Regions from separate parts of the Streptomyces sp. NPDC005931 genome, predicted to be linked through region 2. Evidence: riboswitches for the same ligand, from Rfam matches in the RefSeq annotation. Region 2 holds a riboswitch; the other holds the start of a gene.
The links. A riboswitch is a leader RNA that binds a small molecule or an ion and turns the genes downstream of it on or off. The one in region 2 is predicted to bind cyclic di-AMP.

Region 1: another riboswitch for cyclic di-AMP. It lies ahead of ACFYOV_RS08130 (M23 family metallopeptidase); the one in region 2 lies ahead of ACFYOV_RS11730 (transglycosylase SLT domain-containing protein).

What each region holds. Positions count from the first base shown of each region.
Region 1 covers NZ_JBIAIG010000003.1:106,104-111,109, forward strand. The annotation lists gene ACFYOV_RS08120 (M16 family metallopeptidase) at 1-560, shown strand, start outside; gene ACFYOV_RS08125 (M16 family metallopeptidase) at 557-1,945, shown strand; cyclic di-AMP (ydaO/yuaA leader) riboswitch at 2,148-2,312, shown strand; gene ACFYOV_RS08130 (M23 family metallopeptidase) at 2,325-3,089, shown strand; gene ACFYOV_RS08135 (GntR family transcriptional regulator) at 3,287-3,982, shown strand; gene ACFYOV_RS08140 (HPr family phosphocarrier protein) at 4,200-4,481, opposite strand; gene ACFYOV_RS08145 (GNAT family N-acetyltransferase) at 4,662-5,006, shown strand, end outside.
Region 2 covers NZ_JBIAIG010000004.1:147,108-152,113, reverse strand. The annotation lists gene ACFYOV_RS11735 (polyprenyl synthetase family protein) at 23-1,033, opposite strand; cyclic di-AMP (ydaO/yuaA leader) riboswitch at 1,593-1,760, shown strand; gene ACFYOV_RS11730 (transglycosylase SLT domain-containing protein) at 1,766-2,251, shown strand; gene ACFYOV_RS11725 (HAD family hydrolase) at 2,304-3,203, opposite strand; gene ACFYOV_RS11720 (GNAT family N-acetyltransferase) at 3,436-4,503, shown strand; gene ACFYOV_RS11715 (glycosyltransferase) at 4,623-5,006, shown strand, end outside.

The sequences.
Region 1 (5,006 bases), on a different contig from region 2:
GGCTCTACAACCGGCTGGTGCGGCGGGACCGTACGGCCGTGGCGGCAGGGTTCGGCCTGCTGCGACTCGCCGGGGCGCCCTCCCTGGGCTGGCTGGACGTGAAGACGTCCGGCGACGTCGAGGTGCCGGTCATCGAGGCCGCCATCGACGAGGAGCTCGCCCGGTTCGCGGAGGAGGGCCCCACGGCCGAGGAAATGGAGCGGGCCCAGGCCCAGTTGGAGCGAGAGTGGCTGGACCGGCTGGGCACGGTCGCCGGCCGCGCCGACGAACTGTGCCGGTTCGCCGTGCTGTTCGGTGACCCGCAGCTCGCCCTGACGGCGGTCCAGCGCGTCCTCGAGGTGACGGCCGAGGAGGTGCGGGAAGTCGCCGCGGCCCGCCTGCGCCCCGACAACCGCGCGGTGCTCGTCTACGAGCCCGTCGCCGCCGACGACGCGCAGGATGCGCAGGACGCGCAGGACGTGGCCGACCCGCAGGACGCGGCGGACACCGAGGGCGCCGGGGACACCGGGGAAGCCGCCGCGGCAGCCGGCACCGACGAGAACGAGGAGGCGGCGAAGTGACCGAGCTCGCCCAGATGGACTTCCACCCCCAGCCGCAGGCGGGCGAGGCCAAGCCCTGGGCCTTCCCGGCCCCCGAGCGCGGGACGCTGGGCAACGGCCTGACCGTCCTGCGCTGCCACCGCCCCGGCCAGCAGGTCGTGGCCGTGGAGGTGCTGCTCGACGCACCCCTGGAGGCCGAACCGGCCGGCCTGGACGGCGTCGCCACGATCATGGCGCGGGCCTTCTCCGAAGGCACCGACAAGCACTCGGCCGAGGAGTTCGCCGCCGAGCTGGAGCGCTGCGGCGCCACCCTCGACGCGCACGCCGACCACCCCGGCGTACGCCTGAGCCTGGAGGTGCCGGCCTCGCGGCTCGCCAAGGGGCTCGGGCTGATCGCCGAGGCCCTCAGGGCACCCGCGTTCGCCGACAGCGAGGTCGAACGGCTCGTCCGCAACCGCCTCGACGAGATCCCGCACGAGCTGGCCAACCCCTCCCGCCGGGCCGCCAAGGAGCTCTCCAAGGAGCTGTTCCCGGCGGGTTCGCGCATGTCGCGCCCGCGCCAGGGCACCGAGGAGACGGTCACCGGCATTGACGCGGCGGCCGTACGAGCCTTCTACGAGAAGCACGTCCGCCCCGCCACCGCCACCGCCGTGGTCGTCGGCGACCTCACGGGCGTCGACCTGGACGCGCTGCTCGGCGACACGCTCGGCTCCTGGACCGGCTCCCCGGCCCGGTCGCGTCCCGTGCCGCCCGTCGTCGCCGACGACACCGGGAGGGTCGTGATCGTCGACCGCCCCGGCGCCGTCCAGACCCAGCTGTTGATCGGCCGCATCGGCCCGGACCGGCACGACCGCGTGTGGCCGGCCCAGGTGCTCGGCACCTACTGCCTCGGCGGCACCCTCACCTCCCGCCTGGACCGCGTCCTGCGCGAGGAGAAGGGCTACACCTACGGCGTGCGGTCGTTCGGGCAGGTGCTCCGGTCCGCCCCGGACGGCACCGGCGCGGCGATGCTCGCCATCAGCGGCTCCGTCGACACCCCGAACACCGGTCCCGCCCTGGAGGACCTGTGGACGGTGCTGCGCACGCTCGCCGCGGAGGGGCTCACCGACGCCGAGCGCGACGTCGCCGTGCAGAACCTCGTGGGCGTGGCGCCGCTCAAGTACGAGACCGCGGCGGCCGTCGCGAGCACCCTGGCCGACCAGGTCGAGCAGCACCTGCCCGACGACTACCAGGCGCAGCTGTACCGGCAGCTGGCCGCGACCGGCACCGTGGAGGCCACCGCGGCCGTCGTGAACGCCTTCCCGGTGGACCGCCTGGTGACCGTCCTGGTCGGTGACGCGGCGCAGATCAAGGAGCCCGTCGAGGCCCTCGGCATCGGCGAAGTCGGCGTGGTGTCGGCCGAGTAGACGGCGCGGCAGGCGCACGCGCGCCCGGAGCCCTGGTGACACGAAAGTCACCAGGGCTCCCTTATGCCCGGATTGGGGCGGAGGTTGCCTGTCTGACCTGTGGGATGCGCTACAAAAACCGGGATTCGTTTGAGGATTGAAAGTCGCCCCGTTTAGCGTCGTCCGGGCTGTTCGTCAGGCAGTGCGCCGCACCCGCGGCACCGGACAGTCATCGCCGAGTCCCCGTACGGCGCGAGCCAGGGGAGCCGGGGACCCATCGCAGTCCCTGGGGTGAATCGGACGCCCGCGCGTGCCGCGAGGGGGTCCGTAGGAGACCTTCCTGCTCCGAACCCGTCAGCTAACCCGGTAGGCGAGAGGGAAGGAAAGGACCAGCCTGTACATGGCGTTCACCCGCGCCACGGGGAAGCACCGTCGTCCCAGCCGGATGCAGCGCGGCACCGCCCGCGCGGCGGGCGTCGCGGCCCTCACCACCACCGGCGTCATCGGATCCTTCACGGCCCCGGCGCTCGCGGCCGAACCCGCCGCCGAGCAGACCGGACTCACCCCCGTCGTCACCATCGGCGACGACGTCGCCGCCCAGATCGACGCCCAGGCGACCGCCCAGCAGGAGGCCGCCGAGGCGGCCGCCGCCCGCCGGGCCGCCGAGGAGGCCGCCCGCGAGGAGGCGGTCGCGGCCGCCAAGAAGGCCCGCGAGGACCGCGAGCGCGCCGCCCGCGAGGCCGAGCGTAAGCGCCTCAACACCTTCGTCTCCCCGATCCCCGGCTCCTACGTCTCGACCGGCTACAAGAGCGGCGGCGCCGTCTGGTCCTCCGGCAGCCACACCGGTGTCGACTTCCACGCCGCCGGCGGCACTCCCGTGCAGTCGGTCGGCATGGGCACCGTCGTCGAGGCCGGCTGGGGCGGCGCCTACGGCAACCAGGTCGTCATCAGGATGCACGACGGCACCTACACCCAGTACGGCCACCTGTCGTCCATCAGCGTCTCGGTCGGCCAGCAGGTCACCCCGGGCCAGCGGATCGGCCTCTCCGGTGCCACCGGCAACGTCACGGGAGCCCACCTGCACTTCGAGGCCCGCACGACCGCCGAGTACGGCTCCGACATCGACCCGGTCGCGTACCTGCGCACGCACGGCGTGAAGCTCTGACGCGACGCGCGCCCCCGCCCCACCTGCACGAAAGCCCCGGCCCCCGAGCCGGGGCTTTCGCCGTTTTCGAAGGAGTGGTTGTCCAAAAGATTCGCATGGAATCCGGCCCGCCGTCGGAATTTCCGGTCGATTGCAATAGAGTCACGGAACACACGTCCATCGTCGACGTTTCACGGGGATTAAGCCGGAGGTTCGTCATGCGTGTTCCCGCGCACTCGGTGTGCACGGCGATCCGGGACGACATCGTCGCGGGTGTCTACGAGCGCGGTGGCCGGCTCACCGAGGAACTCCTCGCCCGCCGCTACGGCGTCTCGCGCGTGCCCGTCAGGGAGGCCCTGCGCACCCTGGAGGCCGAGGGGTTCGTGGTGACCCGGCGGCACGCGGGCGCGTGCGTGGCCGAACCCACCGAGCAGGAGGCCGCCGACCTGCTGGAGATGCGCCTGCTGCTGGAGCCGCTCGGGGCCTCCCGTGCGGCGCAACGCCGTACCGAGGCCCATCTGAAGGTGTTGCGCGGCCTGGTGCGGCTGGGCCAGGAGCGCGCCCGCCGGGGCAGCAGCGACGACCTGCGCTCCCTGGGCGGATGGTTCCACGAGACGCTCGCCCAGGCCGCCGGCAGCCCGGCGCTGACGTCGATGCTGACGCAGTTGCGGCACAAGATCGCCTGGATGTACGCGGTGGAGGGGCCGTCCGACCCGGTGGAGTCCTGGGCGGAGCACGGCGCGATCGTGGACGCCGTGGCACGTGGCGACGGCGAGCGGGCGCGGGCCCTGACGGCGCTGCACACCGAGCGCCGGACCGGGGCGCACCGCCTCCGCTTCGGCCCCGGCCCGGACCGCGCGGAGCGTGTGAGGAACTCGCAACATCCCGTAAACACGCCGAGCCTGCGGCATTAACAAAAGGGCCGTATACAAAGAAGGGTCATTCGGTGGGGCGGTATTTCTGCTGCCCGTTTTCACGTGCTCGCGGAAATTGAAAGCCGCCTCCGGGTGAGGTGCCTTTGGATGCCGCTGGTGAATCCGGTGCGGCATGCACCCACGTGCAGAGCGACAGGAAAAGGGCGGAGCCGCGCCACCCGAGGGTCGGCGCCGCTCCGCCCCTTGCCGCAGGGGCTCAGACGGTCTCGGGAAGCTCCTCGAGCCCCTGGGAGACCAGCGTTGCCAGACGGTCCAGGGCGGCGTCCGCGCCCTCGGCGTCGGAAGCGAGCACGATCTCCTCGCCGCCCTGGGCACCCAGGCCCAGGACGGCCAGCATGGACGCCGCGTTGACGGGGGTGCCCCCGGCCTTGGCGATGGTCACCGGGACGCCTGTGGCCGTGGCGGCCCGGACGAAGATGGAGGCGGGACGGGCGTGGAGACCCTCGGCCCAGCCGACGTTGACGCGGCGCTCAGCCATGTGTTGCTGCCCTTCAGGTGTTCAGGGTTGTCTAGACCAGTTTCCCATATCGTCGAGCATGCCCGGAGCGGGGCGTCGCTCCCTCACCGGGGTGGTTCCGGACCGCGGCCTCGGCCCGGTTCTGTGTCCTCCACAGACTGCCTCGCGCCGTTGTCGGACGCGACCCGTACTCTGGGGCCCATGCAGACCTCGTCGGACCGGCACGAGTACCCCGCCCACTGGGAAGCCGACGTGGTGCTGCGCGACGGCGGCACCGCACGCGTCCGCCCCATCACCGTCGATGACGCCGAGCGCCTGGTCAGCTTCTACGAGCAGGTGTCGGACGAGTCGAAGTACTACCGCTTCTTCGCGCCCTATCCGCGTCTGTCCGCGAAGGACGTCCACCGCTTCACCCACCACGACTTCGTGGACAGGGTGGGACTCGCGGCCACGGTGGGGGGCGAGTTCATCGCCACCGTACGGTACGACCGCATCGGCGCCCACGGAGCGCCCGCCTCCGCACCGGCCGACGAGGCCGAGGTCGCC
Region 2 (5,006 bases):
GTGCTCGGGCGGCGGGTGGGTGTCAGCCTGCCCGGTGCACCACCGCGTCGCACAGCTGGACCAGGGCCGCCTTCGCCTCGCACTCCGGCAGCGGGGACAGCGCCGAGCGGGCCTCCTCCGCGTAGCGCACGGTGTCCCGGCGGGCCTGCTCCAGCGCTGGGTGGGCGCGCAGCAGGCGCAGTGCCTCGGCGTGCCGCGCGTCGTCGGTGAGGTCGGAGTCGAGCAGCTCGCACAGGGCGAGGTCCTCGGCCAGCCCCAGCCGGGCCGCCCGCTCGCGCAGTCGCAGCACGGGCAGGGTGGCGATGCCCTCGCGCAGGTCGGTGCCCGGGGTCTTGCCGGACTCGTGGGAGTCGGAGGCGATGTCCAGGACGTCGTCGGCGAGCTGGAAGGCGACACCGAGCCGCTCACCGTACTGGGTGAGCACGTTCACCTGCGACTCGTCGGCACCGGACATCATCGCGCCGAAGCGGCAGGACACCGCGACCAGCGAGCCGGTCTTGCCACCGAGCACGTCCAGGTAGTGGTCGACCGGGTCCCGGCCGTCCTGCGGCCCCGCGGTCTCCAGGATCTGCCCGGTGACCAGCCGCTCGAACGCCTCGGCCTGCACCCGCACCGCCTCGGGTCCGAGGTCGGCCAGGATGTGCGAGGCCCGGGCGAAGAGGAAGTCGCCGGTGAGGACCGCGACGGAGTTGCCCCAGCGGGTGTTGGCGCTGGCCACCCCGCGCCGGACCGCGGCCTCGTCCATCACGTCGTCGTGGTACAGCGTGGCCAGGTGGGTCAGCTCCACGACCACGGCCGACGGCACGACACCGGGCGCATAGGGGTCGCCGAACTGGGCGGCGAGCATCACGAGCAGCGGGCGGAAGCGCTTGCCGCCGGCCCGCACCAGGTGCTGGGCGGCCTCCGTGATGAAGGGCACCTCGCTCTTGGTGGCCTCGAGCAGCCCCTCCTCGACAGCCGTCAATCCGGCCTGGACATCGGCTTCCAGAGCCTGGTCCCGCACGCTCAGCCCGAACGGCCCGACGACGGTCACGAGGGGTCTCCTGTCTGCTGGTGTCTACTGGCGATTACACGGTTTGTCGATAGGTCGCTGCCACCACTCGAGTCAGCGTATCCGGTCACGTTTCGATCACCGCCAGCGCCCGGGGTTACCGGCGGGACGGCATGGGATCAGGTGAGGGATCGAATCGGGAGTCATTTTGATCGTCTAATAACAACGGACATTCACCGACTTACCAGGACGTAGCAATCCACACCCCGGGACGCACCTCGCCCCACAGACCATCCTGCACGCCCCACTGTCCGATTTGCCGCAATTAGCAATTGAATTCCCCTTGGCGAAAGATGCCCCCAGGCCGCCCGGCCAGTGAAGTGAGTCACGCACCGCGCCGCCCACCCTCCCTCTCCACGCACCCCCTGGCGCCGTTGCACATACCCGAGTTGACCCTTGGCGAACGCAAAGGATCAAGCGTCGCAAAACGCCCACGGCAAGATCAACCGGCCTGATCTGTGACGCCCGCACTTGTTCCGGACATGTGCTCTCGCATACGTTCCCGGCCTGCCGGGTGGACGCCCAATCCTGCCGCCGCCCGCACCACCCAACGACGAACCCACGCACGGCAGGAGCGGGGGACCCAGGTAACTCGCCGTACCGGTCCACGCACGGAACGGCTAGGGGTGAAGCCATGCCCGCACGGGCACGGCCGGGCACTCTCCCGCCCGAACCCGACAGCTCACCTCGCAGGCGTAGGAGAGGAAACCGAACATGCCTGCAACCGGTCAGCCCCGCCGCTCCGGCCGCGCCCGACTCGCCCGCACCCTCGCCGTCGCCGGTACCGGCGCCGCCGTGCTCGTCCTGCCGCTGCTCGGCGCGACCACCGCGTCCGCGGCCACCACGACGCCCACCGCGGCCACCGCCGCGACCGTCTACCCGGACAACCTCGACGGCTGGATCCACGAGTCGCTGGCCGTCATGGCCCAGCACGGCATCCCCGGAAGCTACGACGCCATCCACCGCAACATCATGCGGGAGTCCTCCGGCAACCCCTACGCCATCAACCTCTGGGACTCCAACGCCGCCGCCGGCACCCCGTCGAAGGGCCTGCTCCAGGTCATCGACCCGACCTTCCAGGCGTACCACGTGCCCGGCACCGCCTTCGACCCGTACGACCCGGTCGCCAACATCACCGCGGCCTGCAACTACGCGGCCGCCCGCTACGGCTCCATCGACAACGTCTTCGGCGCCTACTGAGCGGCGGACCCGCCCCCGGAGACGGACCGGGGCCGGGCAACGGACCACGGGCCTAAGGGGCCGGCACGTGTTGGGGCACGTGCGGCCCGGCCCCGGACCGGGGGTCGTACTGGGCCGGCACGTGCGGCGGCATGTGCGGCCCGGCATCCCCGAACAGTCGCTCGAGGACGACGGCCACGCCGTCGTCCTCGTTCGTCGTGGTGACCTCGTCCGCCACCGCCTTCAGCTCGGGGTGGGCGTTCGCCATGGCGACACCGCGGGCCGCCCAGTCGAACATGGGGATGTCGTTGGGCATGTCGCCGAAGGCGACCGTCCGCTCCGGACCCACTCCCAGGTGCTCCGCGGCCAGCGCCAGCCCCGTCGCCTTGGTCACGCCGCACGGCTGGAGCTCCACCGTCCCCGGCCCCGACATGGTGACCGTCGCGAGCGAGCCCACCACCGTGCGCGCCGTCGCCGCCAACTCGTCGTCGGACAGGCCGTCGTGGCGCAGCAGCACCTTGCTGATCGGCCGCTCCCACAGATCGGCGCGCCGCCCGACCCGCACGGCGGGCAGGGTCGGGTGCGGCATCCGGTAGCCCGGCTCGATGAGCGTGAGCCCGTCGACCCCGTCCTGGTCGACCGCCGCGTGCACCTCCCCCACCTCGGCCTCGATCTTGCCGAGCGCGGTCTCCGCCAGTTCCCGGTCCAGCGTGACGGACCACAGCATGCGGTGCGCGCCGGCGTCGTACACCTGCGCGCCCTGTCCGCACACCGCGAGCCCCCTGCAGCCGAGGTCGTCCAGCAGCGGCCGCACCCGGGGCGCCGGGCGCCCCGTCACCACCAGGTGCCGGGCGCCGGCCCGCGCCGCTCGGGCGAGCGCGGCGAGGGACCGGTCGGAGAGGGTGTCGTCACCACGCAGGAGCGTGCCGTCCAGGTCGGTGGCGACGAGTGCGTATGCGGGGGGTGCGGCCATGATCAGAGAATACGGACAACCCACGGGTCCGACTCACCACCCGCCCGGGCCCGGACCCGGGCACGGGGGCGGCATCGCCGGGTACCGGCCGGTTGGGGGCGGGTCCACCGGTTGTGCACCGGTTGGCAACAACATGCTCCGCTACCTACCGTGCGGGCACTCCCGGGCGGTACCTTCCAAGTGTCCAGGGGGGACTTGATCGGGGGGTCAGGTGAGCAGTGGACGCATACGCGTGCTGAGGCCGGAGGAGCTCGGTGAGGGGGAGAAGGAGCGCTGGCGGGAGTTGCGCGCCGCCGCGGACGCCCCGCGCAACCCTTTCATGGAACCGGAGTTCACCGTCGCCGTCGGCCGGGTGCGGCCGCAGGCCCGGGTCGCGGTGGTGTACGAGGGCGGCGCCGAACCGGTCGGCTTCCTGCCGCACGAGCGGGGCGCGCTGGGACAGGGCCGGGCGATCGGGCTCGGCGTCTCGGACTGCCAGGGCGCGATCCTGCGGCCCGGCCTGACCGTGGAGGCCGGTGAACTGCTGCGGGCCTGCTCGGTGTCCAGCTTCGCCTTCGACAACCTGGAGGCGAGCCAGGAGCTGTTCGCCGCCCACGCGGCCGAGGAACACGCCACCTACGTCATCGACGTCGAGAAGGGCTACGAGACCTACGAGTCCGTGCTGCGCGCCCAGTCGCCGAAGTTCCTGAAGACCACGCTGGCCAAGGAGCGCAGGCTGGGCCGGCAGGCCGGCCCCGTGCGCTTCGTCTTCGACGAACGCGACCCGGCCGCGCTGCGCACGCTCATGGAGTGGAAGTCGGCGCAGTACCGCAGGACCGGGCGCCGCGACCGGTTCGCGCAGGAGTGGATCACCCGGCTCGTGGGCCGTCTCGCCGAGACCCGGGCCCCCGGGTGCACCGGCACGCTGTCGGTGCTCTACGCCGGCGAGCGCCCCGTCGCCGCGCACTTCGGGCTGCGCTCGGCCTCGGTGCTGGCCTGCTGGTTCCCGTCGTACGCACCGGAGTTCGCGAAGTACTCGCCGGGGCTCGTGCTGCATCTGCGGATGGCCGAGGCAGCGGCGGCCGAGGGCGTCGCCCTGCTCGACATGGGGCGCGGGCCCGCCGAGTACAAGGACTCGCTGAAGACCGGCGAACGGACCGTCCACGAAGGGGCGGCGACACGGCCGGGCGCGGGCGCCGCGCTGCACTGGCTGAGCCGTGAGCCGGTCCGCCGCGCCCACGCCTTCGTCCGCGTCCGCCCGCGCCTGGCGTCGCTGGCGTCACGGACCTTGAAGGGCACGGCACGGCTGCGCCGGCCGTGAGGAGGGGGAGGGGTATGGGGAGGGGCATGCCGAGGGGGGAGCACGTGGCAGGGAGAGCGGGCGGAGCGAGGGCGGAGCGGACCCGGGAGGAGATACGGCGGTTCCTCGCCGTCGGCGCGGTGCAGGTGGCCGAGCTCGACCTGGACCGCGAGGGGGCCGCCGCCACCCTGAGACCGGGCCCGGGCAGCCCGCCGGTGACCCACGGAGAGGTGTTCGTCCTGGTCAGACGGGACGGACGGCCGGTGGCGACCTTCCTGGGCCAGGTGCCCGAGGGCACCGACCCCCGGGCGGTCCTCGCAGGCCAGGCCCGCATGGCCGTGGGGACCGGCACGGACCGGAGACCCGCGGACGAGGCCGGAGCCGACGGGCCGCCGCCGCACGCCTCGGTGGTCGTCGCCACCCGGGAGCGGCCAGGGCCGCTCGCCCGCGCGCTGGACTCGCTCCTCGCGCAGGACCACCCGCGCTTCGAGATCGTCGTCGTGGACAACGCGCCCGTGACGGAC